DNA from 2 places in the Streptomyces sp. NPDC088745 genome. Region 2 is predicted to be linked to the other one. Evidence: predicted binding sites of a transcription regulator. Region 2 holds the regulator's gene; the other holds the start of a gene.

Region 1 (7,701 bases), on a different contig from region 2:
CGTCCACGCGCACTGCGGGAGAGCGGTGGAACTGCTCGCCACCGAAGCCCAGTCGGCCCGTCCGCGTACCCTGGTCGTACACGCCGGACTGGGGAAAGGGGCGCACGGTGGCCTGGTACTGGTGGTTGTTCATCTTCTTCCTGATGGGCGGCTTCGGCGGCCTCGCGAACGCGGGACGGCAGGCCCTCGCCACCCGCCACGCACGGCAGTTGGAGCGCGCCGAAGTGCTGCGCAGGGAGCGCCAGGCGATCGAGGCGGCCAACCGGCCCCCGGAGCCGGTCTGCGGCTGCACCCATCACCTCGCCAAGCACGACAAGGCGGGGAAGTGCCACGAGGAGGTCGAGAAGCCGACCGCCTGGGACGAGAACAAGAAGCCGGTCCGCTTCGAGGCGGGCACCTGCACCTGCCAGCAGTACGTGGGGCCGCAGCCGCTCTCCCAGGTGTACGCGGACGAGCTGACCGACCTCGCGTAAGGAAGCCGGCCGGCACCGGACGGCCGGGGGAGCCGACTGGTCCCGGGCGGGGCGGGCCCGGTTTCGCGCGGGCCCTGGCGGGCCGGGGCCGTCGGAGGGGCGTCAGCCCTCGCGTGCCGCCTGCCACACCCACTCCGTGAGCCGCTTGTGCCCCGGCAGCTCCCCGCGTCCCGTGCACCACAGCAGCACCTCGGCGGGATCGCCCGACGGGGCGTCCGGGAAGAGCCGGTCCAGTGCGTACGCCGCCGGACGGGCCGGGAGCGACCAGGTCACGCCGAGGCCCTGGGTGATGTCGTACGTGTGCAGCAGCGTCTCCGCGACGCCCATCGCCTCGAAGCCCGTCGGGTCGCACGGGCCCCAGTGGAACGCCCGCACGTCGGGGCCCGAGGTGGCGAGGACGCCCGTGAGCATGCCGCCCGCCGCCTCGATCACCCGGAGCACTTCCCGGGGCGGAGTTCCAGGACGCACCACCAGGTCGAACGGCAGGTAGTCGTCGTCGGGGAGGGCCGCCAACTGCCCCGCGTACGCGGCCAGGTCGTGCGCGATGTGCGCGGCGGTCTCCCAGCAGGACCACTCCATCCGCTGCTGCGGCGGACCGGCCGGTAACGACGACCAGTCGCACGTGTCGGCATGCGGCCGCAGCATGCTCAGCGACTCGGCGAGAGCCTTCTCGATGTGTGTCATGGGAGCCTGCCTACCCAGCGGAGCCGTGCTCCCACCCCTGGGCGGGCCGGCCGACCAGCATGGTGGGGGCGCCCGCGACACGGGTGAGGAAGACGGTCGCGGAGTTCCTGCCCGCGAGCTTCATCTTCTTGCGCAGTTCCTCCGGCTCGACGGCGGAGCCGCGCTTCTTGACGGTCAGGACGCCGACCTCGCGCTCACGGAGGAGCGCCTTCAACTTCTTCACGCTGAAGGGGAGTTGGTCGGTGATGACGTACGGGGTGGCGTAGGGGGTGGGGCGGAGCTCGTCGGCGGTGACGTACGCGATCGTCTCGTCGATCAGACCGCCGTCGAGGTCTTCGGCGACCTCGGCGACGAGGTGGGCGCGGATGACGGCGCCGTCGGGCTCGTACAGGTAACGGCCCAGCGGGCGGACGTCGGGGTTCGGCAGGCCGCGGCCGAGGAGGGAGGCCCCGGAGGGGAGCAGGGTGGCGCGGCGGCCGCCGGGGGCGAGGTGCGGGCTGCCGGGCGGCGCGTGCCAGAGGACGGCCTCCTTGACGTCGCCGTGGTCGGAGATCCACTCCGCCTCGAAGTCGTCCGGGACGAGCTCGTGCGGGATGCCGGGGGCGATCTTGATCGCGCCCGCGCCCGCCCCGCGCACCGCCGCGACGGAGAAGGAGAGGGGCGGGGAGTAGGCCTCGGGGTCGAAGATGCGGCCGCGCTTGGTGGACCGGCGGGCCGGATCGAGGAACAGGGCGTGCGCGCCGCCCGTGTCGTACGTCAGGACGTCCGCCTGTACGACGCGGAGCGCGGCGGGGTCGGGGAGGAGGACCTCGGCGTTCGCACGGGCGGCGAGGCAGGCGGCGGGGTCCAGGTCGACGGCGGTGACGCGCAGGCCGGCGCGGGCCAGGGCGAGGGCGTCGCCGCCGATGCCGGAGCAGAGGTCGACGGTGTGGGGGCGCTGGGGGGTCGGGGGGTCCGCTCGCCCCGGTGCGGCCGGCGGGTCCGTTTGCCGGGTGGCCGGCTGGGGGGCCGGCTGCTCCGGTTGCCGCTCCGCCGGCTGCTCCATTGGCTGCTCCGCTTGCCGGGCGGCTTGTTGTGCGGCGGCGATGGCGTGGAAGCGGACCGCGCGGTGGTCGGCGACGGACCTGCGGGTCGACTGCTCGACGCCGTTGGGGGTGAAGTACATCCGCTGTGCGTCCTCGGGGCCGAACTTGGCGGCCGCCCGCTGGCGCAGCCGGGCCTGGGCGAGGGCCGCCGACACCAGCTCGGGGGAGTGGTCGCGGCGCAGCCGGGTCGCGAGGGCCAGGGCCTGGGCGGGGTCGTAGTCGCGCAGCTCGGCGAGGAGGGCCTGCCCCTCGGGGGTGAGGAGGGCGGCGAGGGCGGCTTCGGGCGCGGCGGCCGCGTCGGGGGTGGGGGCGGCGCTGGTGCGGGCGTCGGCGGAGGGGGTCTTCACCCGGTCCATTGTGGGCCAGCCGGGGAGCACCGGTCGCTGGGCGGTCGCGGTGCGGGAGCCGCGCGCGGGCTGTGCGGGTGCCGCGCGGGTGCCGCGCGGGCGTCCGTACGGGTGCCTGCCTCGTGTGGGCCGAGCGGGCGACGGTGCGTACTCGCTCGCGGTGTCGTCCGGTCCGGAGCGTGGGGCGCTGACAGGATGCGGCGCCATGCGTCTTGTAAGACAAAACGAAGAAAGAGGCCTCTCTGTGGACAACTGCCGAGGTGTCGGGCGGAAACGGGGCAGCATTGCCGTAGCGGTTCTGGTCACGGCCGCGATCGCCTCGGGGTGCGCGACCCCGGCAGAGCGGACGGGCGGACAGGGAGGGTCCGGCACCGGCAAGGAGGGGAGGGGCGAGGAGCAGGGGAGGGAGGTCGACGGTGCGGCCGGCGCACTGCTCTCACCCGCGGAGAAGGCGCGGCGGGCCCAGGCGGCGAGGGCGGCGGCGGCCAGACGCTGGGGGCTGGTGCAGGTACCGCTGACGGCGCCCGCGCCGCCGAAGGTGAAGCCGAGGCTCACGACCCGCAAGGGCTTCGAGGTGGAGGGGCAGGTGGCGGAGGGCCTGCCGCCGGTGTTCACGACGGTGCCGGTCAAGGACCGGGTCGTGTTCCTGACCATCGACGACGGAGCGGAGAAGGACCCCGAGCTGCTCCGGATGATGGACGAGCTGAAGATCCCGTACAGCTCGTTCCTCTCCGACTACCTGGTGAAGGAGGACTACGGCTACTTCAAGAAGATGCAGGACAAGGGCGTCGCCCTGCACAACCACACCCTCAACCACCGTTTCCTGCCCGGCCTGACCTACCGGCAGCAGAAGCGCGAGATCTGCGGCCAGCAGGCCAACATCGAGAAGCGCTACGGCAAGCGGCCCCCGCTGTTCCGCCCGCCGTACGGCAACTACAACAAGGACACCCTCGTCGCCGCGAAGACGTGCGGGGTCAAGGCGGTGCCGCTGTGGGCGGCGGAGGCCTTCCCCGACCGGATGGAGTGGCGGGAGTGGGACAAGGACCTGCACCCCGGCGACATCGTCCTCACGCACTTCCGGGGGCGGGACGACTGGAAGGGCTCCATGCCCGACATGATCCGCCGGGTCATGAAGACGATCACGGCGAGGGGATACGCCGTGGCCAAGCTGGAGGACTACGTGTGATCCGGCGGCAGGCGGCCACCGGCCACCGGCCGGCCTGCCGGCTCCTGTCCGGGAGGCGGGCCCTGTGACCTTCTCGTGCAAGGTCGTGGGCGTGCGGGGGAACGCGTGGGGGCGGGTTTCCCTCTCGTAGCGGGGAAGCGGGAATCGCACGCCCTCCGGCACAGCGCGCCGGGTCGTTGTCGAAGGGCGAAGGAACGCAGTGAGCGGAGTACGGGTGCGCCGGCCGGGGCTGTGGGTGGCGGGAGCGGTGGCGGCGGGTGTGCTGGCCGTGGGGGCGAGCGGCTGTTCCGGAGGAGGCTCCGGGGAGGGGGTGGGGGAGGGGCCCTCGAAGGCCGCGAACCGCGAGGCCCCCACCGCCCCCGGCAACCCCGCCCCCGCCGCCCCCCGCCTCGACCCCCGGGGCGTACCGGCCGAGGCGTACACCCGCTGGGGCCTCGCCAAGCCCCTCGCGCCGGCCCCGGCGTCCCCGGACCGCACCCCCGTCCTCAAGCCCTCCGGGCCCCCGGTCGTCCTGGACCGGGTGAAGACGAACGACAAGGTCGTCTTCCTCACCTACGACGACGGAGCCGAGAAGGACCCCGAGTTCGTCAAGATGGTCGGCGACCTGAAGCTGCCGATCAGCATGTTCCTCACGCACAGCGTCGCCGGGAGCGACTACGGCCACTTCAAGAAGCTCCGCGACGCGGGCAACGGCACGATCCAGAACCACACCACCGGCCACGCCAACCTCCGCACCCTCCCCTACGAGGCCCAGCGCAAGCAGATCTGCGACCAGCAGGACCGCCTCGCGGCGCACTTCGGCACCCGCCCCACCCTCTTCCGCCCGCCGTACGGCAACTACAACGACGCCACCGTGCGCGCCGCCGGGACCTGCGGGGTGAAGGCACTCGTCCTGTGGCGGGAGTCCATGCAGATCCACAACATGCAGTACGCGGAGGGCAAGCGCCTCAAGCCGGGCGACATCGTCCTCGCCCACTTCCGCGGCCCCGCCGAGCTCAAGGGCTCGACGATCACCGAGATGACGACCCGCATGCTCCGCCGCATCCAGGACCAGGGCTTCACTGTCGCCCGCCTGGAGGACTACCTCTAGCCCGCGGCCGGTCCCGCCCGCAGCGGCGCTCCCGCCGCCGCGCTCCCAGAACGGACCCGGGCCCCTCGAACGGGCCCGGCCCCCCGGAGCGGACCCGCGCCCCCGAACGTACCCGCGCCCCCCGAACGGACCCGCGTCCTCCCCCGCTCCCGGCACGCGCGTGCCACCCCCGGGGGTCTTCAATTGGCACTCCGCTTGACCGAGTGCTAACCGCGTCATAGTCTCGGCTCTGGCACTCACCACTGGAGAGTGCCAACACAGCGACGGGCAGGTCCGGCACCCGCGACGACGGATCCACCTGGTCGCCACCCCAGACTGTTAACCCCGTGAGATCTCCGAAGGGGGAGACCGGATCGTGACGACCGCCAGCAAGGTTGCCATCAAGCCGCTTGAGGACCGCATCGTGGTCCAGCCGCTCGACGCCGAGCAGACCACGGCCTCTGGCCTGGTCATCCCGGACACCGCGAAGGAGAAGCCCCAGGAGGGCGTCGTCCTCGCCGTGGGCCCGGGCCGCTTCGAGAACGGCGAGCGCCTTCCGCTCGACGTATCCGTCGGCGACGTGGTGCTGTACAGCAAGTACGGCGGCACCGAGGTGAAGTACAGCGGCGAGGAGTACCTCGTCCTCTCGGCCCGCGACGTTCTCGCCATCATCGAGAAGTAAGCAGGCCGGGGAGTACCTCACTTCCCGCATTTCTTGGACTGCGCCCCTGGCCCCCGCTCACACGCCGGGCGGCGAGGGGCGTAGTTCGTTTTCTGCATCTGCGACGTGCCGCAGTTCGTTATTCCGAGAGGACTTGAAAAGCTCCATGGCGAAGATCCTGAAGTTCGACGAGGACGCCCGTCGCGCCCTTGAGCGCGGCGTCAACAAGCTTGCCGACACCGTGAAGGTGACGATCGGCCCCCGTGGCCGCAACGTCGTCATCGACAAGAAGTTCGGCGCCCCGACCATCACCAACGACGGTGTCACCATCGCCCGCGAGGTCGAGCTCGACGACCCGTACGAGAACCTCGGCGCCCAGCTCGTGAAGGAGGTGGCGACCAAGACCAACGACATCGCGGGTGACGGTACGACCACCGCCACCGTGCTGGCCCAGGCGCTCGTCCGCGAGGGTCTGCGCAACGTCGCCGCGGGCGCGTCCCCGGCCGCCCTGAAGAAGGGCATCGACGCCGCGGTCAAGGCCGTGTCCGAGGAGCTCCTCGCGACCGCCCGCCCGATCGACGACAAGTCCGACATCGCCGCCGTGGCCGCGCTCTCCGCGCAGGACCAGCAGGTCGGCGAGCTCATCGCCGAGGCGATGGACAAGGTCGGCAAGGACGGTGTCATCACCGTCGAGGAGTCCAACACCTTCGGCCTGGAGCTCGACTTCACCGAGGGCATGGCCTTCGACAAGGGCTACCTGTCGCCGTACATGGTGACCGACCAGGAGCGTATGGAGGCCGTCCTCGACGACCCGTACATCCTGATCCACCAGGGCAAGATCGGTTCGATCCAGGACCTGCTGCCGCTGCTCGAGAAGGTCATCCAGGCCGGCAGCTCCAAGCCGCTGCTGATCATCGCCGAGGACGTCGAGGGCGAGGCGCTCTCCACCCTCGTCGTCAACAAGATCCGCGGCACGTTCAACGCCGTGGCCGTCAAGGCCCCCGGCTTCGGCGACCGCCGCAAGGCGATGCTCGGCGACATGGCCACCCTCACCGGTGCCACCGTCATCGCCGAGGAGGTCGGCCTCAAGCTCGACCAGGCCGGTCTGGACGTGCTGGGCACCGCCCGCCGCGTGACCGTCACCAAGGACGACACCACGATCGTCGACGGCGGCGGCAACAGCGAGGACGTGCAGGGCCGCGTCAACCAGATCAAGGCCGAGATCGAGTCCACGGACTCCGACTGGGACCGCGAGAAGCTGCAGGAGCGCCTGGCGAAGCTCGCCGGCGGTGTTTGCGTGATCAAGGTCGGCGCCGCGACCGAGGTCGAGCTCAAGGAGAAGAAGCACCGTCTGGAGGACGCCATCTCCGCGACCCGCGCCGCGGTCGAGGAGGGCATCGTCTCCGGTGGTGGCTCCGCGCTCGTCCACGCCGTCAAGGTCCTGGAGGGCAACCTCGACAAGACCGGCGACGAGGCCACGGGTGTCGCGGTCGTCCGCCGCGCCGCCGTTGAGCCGCTGCGCTGGATCGCCGAGAACGCCGGCCTCGAGGGTTACGTCATCACCTCCAAGGTCGCCGAGCTCGACAAGGGCCAGGGCTTCAACGCCGCCACCGGCGAGTACGGCGACCTGGTCAAGGCCGGCGTCATCGACCCGGTCAAGGTGACGCGCTCCGCCCTGGAGAACGCCGCCTCCATCGCCTCCCTGCTGCTCACGACCGAGACCCTGGTCGTCGAGAAGCCGGCCGAGGAAGAGGCCGACGCCGGCCACGGCCACGGTCACGGCCACTCCCACTGAGGCTGAGCCCCGGTAGGCAGCCGCACGCGCCGAAGCCCGGCCCCTGTTCATCGGAACGGGGGCCGGGCTTCGGCGCGTCCGGGCGCACAGCCCGAAGCGGGTGCTAGGCCGACCGCCCCAGCCCGTCCGCCCGCACCGGCTCCACGAACGGCAGCCCCGCCCCGTACCGCGCCAGCTCGTCCAGCGCGTGCTCCGCCAGCCGGTGCAGCTCGTTCCCGAACGACCCCGCCAGGTGCGGGGTGAGCAGCACGTTCGGCAGGGTGTAGAACGGCGAGCCCGGCGGCGGCAGCTCCGGATCGGTCACGTCGAGTACGGCCTCCAGCCGTCCGGTCCGCAACTGCTCCAGCAGCGCCTCCTCGTCCACCAGCGCCCCCCGCGCGGTGTTGACCAGCGTCGCCCCG
Region 2 (7,701 bases):
CTGGGCGTCCCCCACCCGTGCGGCGGCCTGCCGCAGCCCGGCGGTCAGGTAGTGCACCTCCGGGTAGGCGGAGGGCGCGTACCGCCCGTGCTCGCGCATGAAACGGTTCACCAGCCCGCGCGCGGGCCGGCCGGAGAACGCGCGGGTGAGTTCGGTCCGTACGAACAGAGGGTTCTTCAGGGCGTTCTTGTGCAGGGCGTGCGCACCGGACTCGGGGCACGCGAGGAACGCCGTGCCGAGCTGTGCCGCGTCCGCCCCGGCGGCCCGCACGGCGGCGATCTGCGCCCCGCGCATCAGCCCTCCCGCGGCGACCACCGGCAACTGCACGGTCTCGCGGACCTGCGTCACCAGCGACAGCAGCCCCAGGCCCCCGCTGCCGTCGGTCTGCGGGTCGTCCCGGTGGGTGCCCTGGTGGCCGCCGGCCTCGATGCCCTGCACGCACACGGCGTCCGCGCCCGCCCACTCGGCGGCCTGCGCCTCCTCCGGGGTGGTGACCGTGACGATCGTGTACGTCCCGACGTGCGCCAGCGCGTCGAGCTCGTCCCGGGAGGGGCAGCCGAAGGTGAAGGACACCACCGGCACCGGGTCGTCGACCAGGAGCGCCAGCTTGGCCTCGTACCCGTCGTCGGTGCCGTGGTCGTCCTGCTCGGCGATCGGCGTCTCGTACCAGGCGCTCTCGCTCGCGAGCTGCTGCCGGTACAGGTCGACGGCCGCCGGATCGGCGGCGGCCTGCGGCATGAACAGGTTGACGCCGAACGGCTTCGAGGTCAGCGCACGGAGCTGCTTGATCTCCTCGTACGTTCCGTCGGCGGTCTTGTACCCGGCGGCGAGGAAGCCGAGCCCGCCCGCGTCCGACACGGCCGCGGCCAGCTCGGGGCGGGACACCCCGCCGGCCATGGGCGCGGCCACGATTCCGCGCCGGCACAGCTCTCCCAGCGCGGGCACCACCCGGGTCTCAACAGACATGCCCGCATCGTTTCACGACACGGCCGACCCGCCGAATCGAACAGGAACGGGGCCGGGCCGCCAGGCCCGGCCCCGTTCCGCCACCCACCGGCTCAGCGGCCGTTGAAGGCGTCCTTCAGCCGCGAGAACAGTCCCTGCTGCCCCGGCTGGAACTGGCCCTGCGGCCGTTCCTCGCCGCGCAGCTTCGCGAGCTGGCGCAGCAGGTCCTCCTGCTGCGGGTCCAGCTTCGACGGCGTCAGCACCTCGACGTGCACGATGAGGTCACCGCGCCCGCCGCCGCGCAGGTGCGTCACGCCGCGCCCGTGCAGCGGCACCGACTGGCCCGACTGCGTACCGGGACGGATGTCGATCTCCTCGACCCCGTCGAGCGTCTCCAGCGGCACCTTGGTGCCGAGGGCGCCCGCCGTCATCGGGATGGTGACCGTGCAGTGCAGGTCGTCGCCGCGCCGCTGGAAGGTGGGGTGCGGCTGCTCGTGGATCTCCACGTACAGGTCGCCGGCGGGGCCGCCGCCGGGGCCGACCTCGCCCTCGCCCGCGAGCTGGATGCGGGTGCCGTTGTCGACACCGGCCGGGATCTTCACCGTCAGGGTGCGACGGGAGCGGACGCGGCCGTCGCCGGCGCACTCCGGGCACGGCGTCGGCACGACCGTGCCGAAGCCCTGGCACTGCGGGCAGGGGCGCGAGGTCATGACCTGGCCGAGGAAGGACCGGGTGACCTGCGAGACCTCACCGCGCCCGCGGCACATGTCGCAGGTCTGCGCGGAGGTGCCGGGGGCCGCGCCCTCGCCGCTGCACGTGGTGCAGACGACGGCGGTGTCGACCTGGATCTCCTTGGTGGTGCCGAAGGCCGCCTCGTTGAGGTCGATCTCCAGGCGGATCATGGCGTCCTGGCCGCGGCGGGTGCGCGAGCGCGGGCCGCGCTGCGACGCCGTGCCGAAGAAGGCGTCCATGATGTCGGAGAAGTTCCCGAAACCGCCCTGGCCGAAGCCGCCCGCGGCACCGCCGCCGCCGGAGGCCGACAGCGGGTCGCCGCCGAGGTCGTAGACCTGCTTCTTCTGCGGGTCCGACAACACCTCGTAGGCGGCGTTGATCTCCTTGAAGCGCTCCTGGGTCTTCGGGTCCGGATTGACGTCCGGGTGGAGCTCACGGGCGAGGCGCCGGAACGCCTTCTTGATTTCGTCCTGGGAAGCGTCGCGGCGCACGCCGAGTACGGCGTAGTAGTCCGTGGCCACTTACGACTCCGCCAGGATCTGTCCGACGTAACGTGCCACTGCGCGTACCGCTCCCATCGTTCCGGGGTAGTCCATGCGGGTCGGTCCGACCACGCCTAGTTTGGCGACTGCCTCGTCGCCCGAACCGTAGCCGACTGCGACCACGGACGTTGAACTGAGTCCTTCATGGGCGTTCTCGTGCCCGATGCGCACCGTCATGCCGGACTCGGTGGCCTCGCCGAGCAGCTTCAGCAGTACCACCTGCTCCTCCAGCGCCTCCAGTACGGGGCGGATGGTGAGCGGGAAGTCGTGGCCGAAGCGGGTGAGATTGGCGGTGCCGCCGATCATCAGCCGTTCCTCGGTCTCCTCCACCAGTGTCTCAAGGAGAGTCGCGAGCACCGTCGAGACGGTTCCCCTGTCCTCCGGCTCGAACGACTCGGGGAGGTCCTGCACCAACTGCGGCACGTCGGCGAACCTGCGGCCCACGACCCGGCTGTTGAGCCGGGCCCGCAGGTCCGCGAGGGAGGTCTCGCCGAACGGCGCCGGGCAGTCGATCATCCGCTGCTCGACGCGGCCGGTGTCGGTGATCAGCACCAGCATCAGCCGGGCCGGGGCCAGTGAGAGAAGTTCCACATGGCGCACCGTGGAGCGCGTCAGCGACGGGTACTGCACGACCGCCACCTGCCGGGTCAGCTGCGCGAGCAGCCGCACGGTGCGGGCGACGACGTCGTCCAGGTCCACGGAGGCGTCCAGGAAGTTCTGGATGGCACGCCGCTCCGGCGTCGACAGGGGCTTGACCCCGGCCAGCCGGTCGACGAACAGCCGGTACCCCTTGTCGGTGGGGATGCGCCCGGCGCTGGTGTGCGGCTGGGCGATGAACCCCTCGTCCTCCAGGGCCGCCATGTCGTTGCGCACGGTGGCCGGGGAGACCCCGAGCTGGTGACGCTCGGTGAGGGCCTTGGAGCCGACGGGCTCCTCCGTGCCGACGTAGTCCTGGACGATGGCGCGCAGCACTTCAAGTCTGCGTTCACTGAGCATCGCGCACACCTCCAAGCCGTGATGTTCCCTGGTGCCGATCGGACATGTGGAGCTTGTGCCCCGGTGTCCCGCTTGGCACTCACCGTGTGCGAGTGCCAGCGATTCCCCGGGTCAGTGTACGGCGGCGCGGTCCGGTCCGGGCAAGGGCGGCTGCTCACGCTAGCGTCACGGTATGGACATGCGATGGGAAGAGGCAGGCTGGGAACGTCTCGCTCCGGGGGTCGGCAGGCGGCGGATGCCCGGCTGGGACGCCACGATCGGCCTGGTGGCGGGGGCCCGGGGGGCCCTGCTGTACGACACGGGCTCCTCGCTGCGGGAGGGCGCGGAGGTACGGACGCAGGCCGAGGCCCTCCTGGGCCGCAGAGTGACGCACGTCGCTCTCGGCCACCCGCACTTCGACCACGTCCTGGGCACCGGGGCGTTCGCCGGCGTCGAGGTCTTCGCCGCGTCCGGCATGGACGTCCTGCTGACCACGCAGCGCGACGCGCTCGCCGACGACGCGGCCCGGCAGGGGGTGCCGCACGACGCCGCCGTCGAGGCCGCGGAGCTGCTGCGCGCCCCGCGGCACCTGGTGTCCGACGAACGCACCCTCGACCTGGGCAGCGGGCGCGGTGTCCTGTTCGCCAACCTGGGGCCCGCGCACAGCGGGCACGACCTGGTGGCCCTCGTACCGGGCCTCCGGGGCGGCCCCGGGGTCGTCTTCTGCGGGGATCTGGTGGAGGAGTCCGGGGAGCCGCAGGCGGGCCACGACGCGGTCGGCGGGCGGTGGCCCGAGGCGTTGGACCGGCTGCTGGCTTTGGGCGGCGAGGACGCCGTGTACGTGCCGGGGCACGGGGCCGTGGTGGACGCGGCGTTCGTACGGGCGCAACGGGACGCGCTGGCGCGCCGTTTCGGGGTCTCCCGACCGGTCGCGCGGCCGGTGTCGTAGCGTCGGCGGCATGCGCAGTTACAGCCCGGACTTCACGCCGCCGTGGAAGAAGCCGAAGCCCGTCCCCGAACTGGCCGCCGAGTACGACCTGGTGGTGGAGGAGGTGTCGACGGGCTTCTGCGGTGCGGTCGTCCGTACCGAGAAGACGGCGCAGGGGCCGACGGTCACCCTGGAGGACCGCTTCGGCAAGCACCGGGTGTTCCCGATGACCCCGGCGGGCTTCCTCCACGAGGGGACGCCCGTGACGCTGGTGCGCCCGTCCTCCGGTGCCGGTCCGGTGCGTCCCGCCCGTACCGCCTCCGGGTCGGTCGCCGTCGCGAACGCCCGCGCGCGCGTGGCGCGGGCGGGGCGCATCTACGTGGAGGGGCGGCACGACGCGGAGCTGGTGGAGCGGGTGTGGGGCGACGACCTGCGCGTCGAGGGCGTCGTCGTCGAGTACCTGGAGGGCATCGACGACCTGCCCGCGATCGTGGCCGACTTCGCCCCGGGCCCGGACGCCCGGCTGGGCGTCCTGGTCGACCACCTGGTGCCGGGCTCGAAGGAGTCCCGGATCGCCGCCCGGGTGACGGACGCGGACGTCCTGGTCGTCGGGCACCCGTACATCGACGTCTGGGAGGCCGTGAAGCCGTCGTCGGTGGGCATCCCCGGCTGGCCCCGGGTTCCGCGCGGCCAGGACTGGAAGACGGGCGTGTGCCGGGCGCTGGGCTGGCCGGAGAACACCGGGGCGGCCTGGCAGCACATCCTGGGGCGGGTGCGTACGTACAAGGACCTCCAGCCGGAGCTGCTGGGGCGCGTCGAGGAACTCATCGACTTTGTGACGGCCCCGGAGGACGACTGAGCGCCGCAGGACCGCTGAGGGCGGCACCCGGTGCCGGGGCGCCGGGGGGCGTGTCCGGCGCCGGGGGGTGTGTCAGGCACCGGGGGGTGTGTCAGGCACCGGGGGCGCCCCCGGCTCAGTCCACGAGGTCCCGCACCACGGCGTCGGCCAGCAGCCTGCCGCGCAGGGTGAGGACCGCGCGGCCCTCGGTGTAAGGACCGTCGTCCAGGAGGCCGTCCCTTACCGCCTTCTCGGCGGCGGCCAGCCCGGCGGGCTTCAGCAGGGACAGCTCGCAGCCCTCCACGAGGCGCAGTTCCAGGAGGATGCGCTCGACCCTGCGGTCCTCGTCGGAGAGCACCTCGCGTCCGGCGCCGGGGGACTTCCCGTCGCCCAGCGCCTGCGCGTAGGCGCCGGGGTGCTTCACGTTCCACCAGCGGACCCCGCCGACGTGGCTGTGCGCACCGGGTCCGGCGCCCCACCAGTCGGCGCCGCGCCAGTACAGCTCATTGTGCAGGCAGCGGCCCGCCCGGGAGGTGGCCCAGTTGGACACCTCGTACCAGGAGTACCCGGCGGCGGCGAGCGCCCGCTCCGTCATCAGGTAGCGGTCGGCGTGCACGTCGTCGTCGGTCATCGGGACCTCGCCGCGGCGGATGCGCCGGGCGAGCTGGGTGCCCTCCTCGACGATCAGGGCGTACGCGCTCACGTGGTCGGGGCCCGCGCCGATCGCCGCGTCCAGGGAGGCCTGCCAGTCGGCGTCGGACTCCCCCGGGGTGCCGTAGATCAGGTCCAGGTTGACGTGGTCGAACCCGGCCGCCCGCGCCTCGGCGACACACGCCTCGGGCCGTCCGGGGGTGTGCGTGCGGTCCAGGATCCTCAGGACGTGCTGTCGGGCGCTCTGCATGCCGAAGGAGACCCGGTTGAAGCCGCCCTCGCGCAGTTCGGCCAGGTAGGCGGGGTTCACCGACTCCGGGTTCGCCTCGGTGGTGACCTCGCAGTCGTCGGCGAGGCCGAACTCCTCGCGGATCGCCCCCAGCATCGTGACGAGGTCGGCAGCGGGCAGCAGGGTCGGCGTGCCGCCGCCCACGAACACCGTGCGCACCGGGCGCGGGTCGTCGCTGAGGACCTTGCGCGCCAGCCGCACCTCCTCGGTCAGCGTCGCCGCGTAGTTGTCCCGGGAGGCGAGCGCGCCGCCCGAACCGCGCAGCTCGGTCGCCGTGTAGGTGTTGAAGTCGCAGTAGCCGCAGCGGGTCGCGCAGTACGGCACGTGCAGGTAGAAACCGAGGGGCCGCTCCCCCGCGTTCCGCAGCGCGTCGGGAGGCAGCGCCCCGTCCTCGGGCATGGGCTCACCATCAGGCAGTACGGAAGGCATGCCCCCATTGTCCGCCCTCCGCGCGCCTTCCCGTCCCGCGGCCGCCCGGCGGGCTACTCGGCGCGCAGCACCAGCAGCGCGAGGTCGTCGTCGGGCGGCTCGTCCGCGAAGGAGTGCACCGCCCTGGTGATCCGCTCCGCCACCCCCTGCGCGGACAGTCCCGCGCACCGGGCGAGCTCCGCGGCGACGCCCTCGCCGTCGTCGAACATCGCCCTGCCGCGGCGGCGCTCGGTCACCCCGTCGGTGACGCTCAGCAGGGTCTCCCCCCGTGTCAGGACGAACGTCTCGCTCTCGTACGTCGCGTCGTCGAGGACGCCGAGCAGCACTCCGGGCCGGCCGGCCGTCCGGACCTCCCCGTCCGGTCGCAGCACCAGCGGCAACGGATGCCCGGCGCTGGAGACCGTGCAGCGCACACCGCCGCCGTCGGCCTCCGGCAGCGGCTCCAGCTCTCCGTACAGCATCGACAGGAAACGTGCCTGCGGCCCGTCGGGGAGTTCCTGTCCCCCGGCGGCGGCGACCAGCCGGGCGGCGGCGTCCGCCGACTCCGTCGCGTCGTCCAGCAGCAGCCTGTTGAGCCGGTCCAGCACCTCCGCCACCTGGTAGCCCTCGCGGGCGAGCAGCCGCAGCCAGGGGCGCACCAGGCCGGTGACCACCGCGGCCTCCGGGCCGTTGCCCTGTACGTCGCCGAGCGCGAAGCACCAGCGTCCGTCGGCGGCGTGGAAGATGTCGTAGAAGTCGCCCCCCGCGACGCCCTCGCCGCGCGGCTCGTAGACGAGCGCACTGGTGATCCCGGGGATCTGGGCGACCTGGCTGGGCAGCAGGGCGCGCTGCAGCACGTGCGAGATGGTGGCCTGCTGGGTGTAGCGGCGGGCGGCTCCCACGGCGAGGGCGACACGGCGGACGAAGTCCTCGATGAGCCCGGTGACCTCGTCGGGGATGCGCAGCATTCCCGCCCTGCCGAGCATCAGAACGCCGACCCTGCGCCCGCCGACGACCATGCGGCAGGCGAGCACCGCCCCGGCGCCCGAGAAGCCCTCGCCGGTGCCGGGCCAGGGAAGCGCGACCGGACCGCCGCGCGCCGAGTCCGGCAGCCGGGGCGGCTCCTTCTCCAGCAGCGTGCGCAGCTCCTCCATGCACGCCTCGCGCGCGTGCCAGACCCGGGCCAGGCGGGGTTCCGCGGAGGGTCCGCCGCCCTCCGGGTCGAGCCACACGGCACACCAGTCGGCGAGCCGGGGCACCAGGAGCTGGGCGGCGAGCGCCACCACCATGTCCTGGTCGAACTGCCCGGCCAGCAGGTCGGAGGCCTCGGCGAGGAACGACAGGGCCCCCCGGTTGATCCAGTCGGGGTCCTCGTCACGGGCCTGCCGCCGGG

What was found. The regulator HrcA, encoded in region 2, represses chaperone genes, less so after heat shock. The targets are predictions, from matches to a motif close to TTNGCACTCNGNNNNNCNGAGTGCNAA.
Region 1: a site for HrcA is predicted at 5,049-5,075, ahead of groES (co-chaperone GroES). Genes of this name have one in related genera too.

Annotation. Positions count from the first base shown of each region.
Region 1 is NZ_JBIVLB010000002.1:736,914-744,614, reverse strand. Features, by position in the region: gene ACIP93_RS07925 (hypothetical protein) at 1-133, opposite strand, end outside; gene ACIP93_RS07920 (hypothetical protein) at 108-473, shown strand; gene ACIP93_RS07915 (hypothetical protein) at 576-1,157, opposite strand; gene ACIP93_RS07910 (SAM-dependent methyltransferase) at 1,168-2,598, opposite strand; gene ACIP93_RS07905 (polysaccharide deacetylase family protein) at 2,795-3,775, shown strand; gene ACIP93_RS07900 (polysaccharide deacetylase family protein) at 3,975-4,865, shown strand; gene groES (co-chaperone GroES) at 5,218-5,526, shown strand; gene groL (chaperonin GroEL) at 5,672-7,300, shown strand; gene ACIP93_RS07885 (hydroxyacid dehydrogenase) at 7,404-7,701, opposite strand, start outside.
Region 2 is NZ_JBIVLB010000003.1:9,384-17,084, reverse strand. Features, by position in the region: gene ACIP93_RS09230 (nitronate monooxygenase) at 1-966, opposite strand, end outside; gene dnaJ (molecular chaperone DnaJ) at 1,059-2,198, opposite strand; gene hrcA (heat-inducible transcriptional repressor HrcA) at 2,199-3,215, opposite strand; gene ACIP93_RS09215 (MBL fold metallo-hydrolase) at 3,388-4,143, shown strand; gene ACIP93_RS09210 (DUF3097 domain-containing protein) at 4,154-4,981, shown strand; gene hemW (radical SAM family heme chaperone HemW) at 5,097-6,329, opposite strand; gene ACIP93_RS09200 (SpoIIE family protein phosphatase) at 6,383-7,701, opposite strand, start outside.